Linked DNA regions of Lewinella sp. 4G2. The protein of the gene in region 2 interacts with the protein of the main gene of each other region in a pairwise test. Links are inferred from orthologs where the notes say so. Each region holds a gene or a part of one and is shown on either strand. Other genes may lie near its edges.

Evidence for each region. Proteins that work in one complex are often made in the same cells at the same time.
Region 1: the proteins of A3850_RS06565 (region 2) and A3850_RS14745 interact in binary tests that used the Escherichia coli proteins (3 or more experiments, as listed by UniProt). The link is inferred for Lewinella sp. 4G2 from one-to-one orthologs.

What each region holds. Positions count from the first base shown.
Region 1 is NZ_LVWJ02000014.1:3,567,004-3,569,777, forward strand. What follows is about bases 74-2,771. They hold A3850_RS14745 (2Fe-2S iron-sulfur cluster-binding protein), read right to left. Parts: upstream 1,745-2,771; coding sequence 1,403-1,744; downstream 74-1,402. Other genes in these bases: A3850_RS14730 (hypothetical protein), read right to left, coding at 74-381; A3850_RS14735 (HAD family hydrolase), read right to left, coding at 558-1,103; iscX (Fe-S cluster assembly protein IscX), read right to left, coding at 1,110-1,355; A3850_RS14755 (2Fe-2S iron-sulfur cluster-binding protein), read right to left, coding at 2,036-2,371; A3850_RS14760 (S8 family peptidase), read right to left, coding at 2,509-2,771. Also shown: more of A3850_RS14730, read right to left, coding at 1-73; more of A3850_RS14760, read right to left, coding at 2,772-2,774. UniProt on the Escherichia coli protein: Ferredoxin are iron-sulfur proteins that transfer electrons in a wide variety of metabolic reactions. Although the function of this ferredoxin is unknown it is probable that it has a role as a cellular electron transfer protein.
Region 2 is NZ_LVWJ02000014.1:1,316,764-1,319,537, forward strand. What follows is about bases 77-2,774. They hold A3850_RS06565 (iron-sulfur cluster assembly accessory protein), read right to left. Parts: upstream 1,740-2,774; coding sequence 1,413-1,739; downstream 77-1,412. Other genes in these bases: A3850_RS06550 (XisH family protein), read right to left, coding at 77-245; A3850_RS06555 (hypothetical protein), read right to left, coding at 294-671; A3850_RS06560 (hypothetical protein), read right to left, coding at 807-1,304; iscU (Fe-S cluster assembly scaffold IscU), read right to left, coding at 1,801-2,214; A3850_RS06575 (IscS subfamily cysteine desulfurase), read right to left, coding at 2,437-2,774. Outside these bases: more of A3850_RS06550, read right to left, coding at 1-76. UniProt on the Escherichia coli protein: Is able to transfer iron-sulfur clusters to apo-ferredoxin. Multiple cycles of [2Fe2S] cluster formation and transfer are observed, suggesting that IscA acts catalytically.

The DNA.
Region 1 (2,774 bases), 2.3 Mb from region 2 along the record:
TTCCGGCGCAGCAAGTGGGCGCAGGGCCGCGTGCCGAAGTGCGCTGTCCAGATTCACCGCTGGTTTATAGTTACGTAATTGTAGGAGAGTATGGCGATTCTGGGCAGCAGGGTCATATACGGTAATGGTCTCCGCTGATTTACGCTGCCAACTCCAGTAGTCTGAAGGTGCATCTCCTTCAACGATTAACGAATCTTGCAGCGCATACTTGCGCACGTAATTCGGGTCCATCGCCGATGTCACGGTAATCCCGGCATCCTCCCAGGTGATGATGTTTCCCTGGTCAATAAATCCGCCGCGTAGGCCTAGATCATTGGAAATGACGATATACTGCTCTCGCTCTGCCGTCTCCGGCGCGACGGGGTTAGTACAAGAAGGCATTAAAAACAGGAAAAAGAATAGGGTCGAAATCTTCAAATGGTGCATTGCACCAGTAGATGCAAAGCGATCTCATAGTGGCGGGTGGATACCGAAGTTTTTCTGGGCGCTGCCGCAGGTGCAATAAAATGGGGAGGGGAATAATCCCTAAGCAAGATGGAAAACGGAACGGAATTGAGTCACACGCTAGTGGGGAGACCGTCCCCATCGTCCGTATCGGAAGGCATCCACTTCCCATGGAGCTTCAGGACGCGCTCGATCACGTCGCGGGCAGCCCCGTAGCCCCCCTTGGCGTGGCTGACGTATTGGGAAATACCAAGGATCTCCGGACAGGCGTCGTTCGGGCAGGCGGGTAATCCGACGAGTTTCATGACTTGCAGGTCCACCATATCGTCCCCCATAAAGAGGACGTTTTCAAAGGTGATCTCATCCTCGTAAAGGTACATGAACTCCCGGTAGGCGGCTACCTTATCCTTGATCCCGTAGTAAAGGTTAACGACACCCAGATTTTCCAGGCGGCTAACGACGCCCTCACTTTTCCCACCAGTAATGATGGCAACCTTGTACCCCTGCTCGATGGCCCGTTTAATGGCGTAGCCATCCCGCACGTTCATGCTCCGCAGTAAACTCCCATCTTCCTGCACGAGGAGTTGGGAATTGGTCAGTACCCCATCAACGTCGAAGATGAAGGTGGTGATGGGTTGGAATTTCTCGAGATCGTTCACGGGCGTTTACTGGTTGTCCCGCCATTCGTAGACCCACTTAGCCTGGATCTGCTCCAGGTGTTCCTCCGTCGAGCCTTCCTTGGTACCGGTGAAACTGGGGATTTCCAGGATCCACGTGAGCAGATCGGTGAAGCGAATGCGATAGATCCGGTCCTGACCAAACTCGTCACCAAAACGGTCGTAGAGGGCCATGGCAATATCTTCGTGGTCCGCCCAACCGAATGGGAAATCGTCAAAATCTTTAAAGCTCAAGGGGTAGTAATTTGGTAGTGAGTTGTGGATGAGGACTGGAGCCGGCACTAGTGCTCGTGGCCGATGATTTGCTTCTGGTCGGGAATCTCCACTTCAATGGTAGCATCTTCGTCGAGGATGACAGCCTGGCATCCGAGCCGGCTTTCTAAACGGGGATTAATGGCCCGGTCAATGAAGTCCTCTTCCTTATCGCTGATTTCTTCCAGCGCGTCCTCACCGGAAAGCACGTAGATGTGGCAAGTGCTGCAAGCACAAACTTCTCCGCAGTTGTGGTTAAGGTGGATATCGTTATCCTCCGTCACTTCGAGGATGCTAATGTCCGCCTCGACGTTTTCGACGATCTTGGGGGCGATGGACTTATCCTCAAAGGTAAATTTTACTGTAGCCATAAGGGGCGTTGGGTATCTGTTGTATAGAAAGCAAATGCTTTAACGTTGGACTTGGTTGCTCCCGGAAGCACTTCCCGTTGAAACATAAAAAAAACCGCTGCCGGCCTAAGCCGACAACGGTTTTACTGAGTAGCGGGGACAGGACTCGAACCTGTGACCTTCGGGTTATGAGCCCGACGAGCTACCAACTGCTCCACCCCGCGCTGTTATTTTATTATCACCCTTCGTTAAGGGGCTGCAAATATACAACTAGAATTTAAACGGCAAAGTTTAATCTTGTTTTTGGAAAAATTAATCGTCCGCCTCGGGTGCGAGCTGGACGCGTAATCCATTCAGCGCGGGCGTCATCTGCAACTGACAACCAAGGCGAGAATTGTCCTCCACGAAAAAAGCTTGGTCGAGCATATCCTCCTCATCCTCCCCCATTTCCGGGAGTTCAGTATTGGATAGCACGTAGCAATGGCAGGTGCTACAGAGTGCCATCCCCCCACACGTGCCTTTAACGGGTAGCTCGTAGGCTTTGCAAACCTCCATCAAATTCATGTTCATGTCCGTTGGGGCTTCCAACTCGTGAGCTTCTCCGTGGCGGTCGACCACAACCAATTCAATATTGCCTTCTTCAGCCATAGCTTATACTTTAAACAAAGATAGTGGCACCAATTAGATAGGTAGCAAGATATTTACAGTATAATTTTGAGAAATTACTGGATGAGTAACAACCCTAACTCCACCTATTTCAGTGGCGGGCTTTCACGAGAATATCTCTAGTGCACGATCACTCGAGTAGTTGTGCTTTCCTCTCTTTCAATTACCATTACTTGGTAGTAGCCGCTTGGTAACTCTCCAAGGTTCACCCCTAATTGAACCGGCGTGCCCGGTATTCTTATTGGGCGCTGAGTGCTCACTAATCGCCCATTCAAGTCAAAAACGCGTACGCTCACTTCATTACTGATTACCAATTTATTTAAGGTGATTACCGTAAAGTCACTGGTGGGGTTGGGGCTTACGTTAGCAACAGCTAGTTCGCTCT
Region 2 (2,774 bases):
TCTTGATAGTAGGAGAACTGACCAAAAGCTTCGTAAAAGTCGTGCAGTTGGCTTTTGGAAATGAAGCTTTTAATCTCCACGGCGATTTTTTCCTTGCCTTTAGTCGCCGCAATTAGTTTTTCAGCGCCAAGATCAATTTGAAGTCTATTAGGACCGGTATCTAATGGAAAAGGATCGTGAGTTATCTCCCAACCGTCGATAACTAAAGCCTCTTTGACGAGGTCGTGGTAAATGTCTTTAGCCATGATCTAAAGATACTCCTCAAGAGACCCACATCGCAAACCGGGACCCTATTACTTCCTAGTGATGGAGCTTCGTCCCTTCCGCGCTTTAGGCACCACCCCAATCCGCTCATCCTCCCCCAAAATGCAGAGGCAAAGCTGATAAGCCACCTCCTCAAAATCCTCCGCCTGGTCCGATAGCAACAGCCATTTTTTAATCCCAATGCTGTTCAACGGCGTAAGCGCCGGAAACTCTGCTCGCAAACTGGCGTGATGCGCTACCTCCGTCCCCACCCATATACCATTGTCCTCCGGGTATTTGTCCTTCAGCCGTAGGGCCAGATAGATCTTATTACCAGCGTAAATGGCGTGGGTACCGAACAGCGCCTTCACCGTAGGCGAAAGCGATTCCAGGTGATCCAGGACGAAGGAAAAGGGGATATTTTTCATGGCATTGTAGATAAGGAAGTCGGAAAAATTTAATTTTCGCAACTCGCAACTCGCAACTCGCAACTCGCAACTCGCAACTCGCAACTCGCAACTCGCAACTCGCAACTCGCAACTCGCAACTCGCAACTCGCAACGCTAAAGCTCCACCACCTTACCCGAATCCGCCAACTGAAAGCGCCGCGCCGTACTCGTACTCGCCTGGTAATCAAAATCCTTACCGCCACCCTGGCCGCTTACCTGGTAGATCAGCAGCGCCTCCGTCATCAGCGCGTGGGTCTGGAGGAGTTCCTCACCGTCGTAACTCGTACCGGCAATCACCATCCGGTCGATCAATTCTTGGGTATTCACGTCAAAAGTAGCCAGCGTGAAGTGGTACTGAGCGAGGTCCGCCCGCCAGTAAACGACGCCGGCGTAATCATCCGCTTCCGGCAGCCGTAGGCAGGCGACGAATTCCGTCAGTTCATCCACCTTGCCGGGCTCAATGGGCACGAGGAACTGTTCGATGACGCGCGGGGAGATGGGTGGGGTTTCCTTGCTGATCGTCCGCACCGTCTCATCGTTAAAGGCTACGGGGAGTTCGAGGGTAGGGAATTGCTCGAGGAAGTGTTCAAATTTGATCTGGGGGCCGTCCATGGGTTAGTTTTTTTAGTCGGGTAGTCGGGTAGTCGGGTAGTGCTATCTATTGAAAAAGCCCTTTCCTGGTTTTCAGGAAAGGGCTTTTTGCCTGTTGGTGCAGGGTAATTAAACCGCAAAACTCTCCCCACACCCACATTCGCGCGAAGCGTTCGGGTTGTTGAAGGAGAAGCCTTTACCGTCCAGCCCACCGCTGAATTCAAGGGTAGAGTTATGGAGGTAGAGGAAGGATTTAAGGTCACAGACCACCTTCTCTTCGTTGTCCTCAAACACCTGGTCGCGGGGCTGCAACTCGTTATCGAAGTCGAGCTCGTACGTCAGGCCGGAACAACCGCCGCTCTGGATGGTCGCCCGCAGGAAGTAGTCCTCGGTCAGCCCTTTGGCTTCCCGAATCGCTTGGAGGCGTTCTTTTGCGCTGTCTGCTACGAATAACATAGTTAGTGCTTTGGTGCGTTGGTGCTTTGGCTACCAAAGAACCAAAGCACCAACGTACTAATTAGTGGGAGTTTTCAACGACCGTAACGGGCATCCCGTTCTTCGTCTGGTAGTCCTTGATCGCGCCCTTGATCGCGTCTTCGGCGAGTACGGAGCAGTGGATCTTTACCGGTGGCAAAGCCAATTCTTCCACGATCGCCATGTTGTCGATGGCAAGCGCTTCGTCTACGCTCTTGCCCTTCAACCATTCAGTAGCGAGGCTGGAAGAGGCGATGGCGGAACCACAACCAAAGGTCTTGAACTTAGCGTCCGTGATCTTCTTCGTTTCTGGATCCACGTGAATCTGCAAACGCATCACGTCACCACACTCAGGCGCGCCAACAAGGCCGGTACCGACACCCTTGTCGTTCTTGTCCAGCGTACCAACGTTGCGTGGGTTCTTAAAGTGGTCCAGCAATTTTTCCGAGTAAGCCATGGGAGTAGATTTTAAGTTTAAGTGCTCTTCAGAGAGAGCGAGTTCTTATAACGATTTTTAGGGAAGGAAGGTTATTTAGTCGGGTAGTCGGGTAGTCGGGTAGTACTGAGGGTGATATACTCGACCGAAGTCCCGGTAACACTACGAGTGAGGGCAAAGCCCGAAGAGACGTGCGGTAGCTAAATCAGCTATCAAATATCGCATATCAAATATCGCATATCCCTAGTGTTCACTCCACTCAATAGCATCAATATCCACCCCTTCCTTGTACATCTCCCAGATCGGGGAGAGGTCACGCATGTGCGTCACCCCTTCGGCGACCTGCTTGATCGTCGCGTCGATGTCCTCCTCCGTTGTGAAACGGCCGAGGCTGAAGCGGAGGCTGGAATGCGCCAGGTCATCACCCAAGCCAAGGGCTACGAGAACGTAGCTGGGCTCGAGGGAAGCGGAGGTACAGGCGGAACCTGAGCTCAGCGCAATGTTCTGGTTGAAGGTCATCATCAAGCCTTCGCCCTCGACGTGCTTGAAGCTGATGTTCGTCACGTGGGGCATCCGGTGCT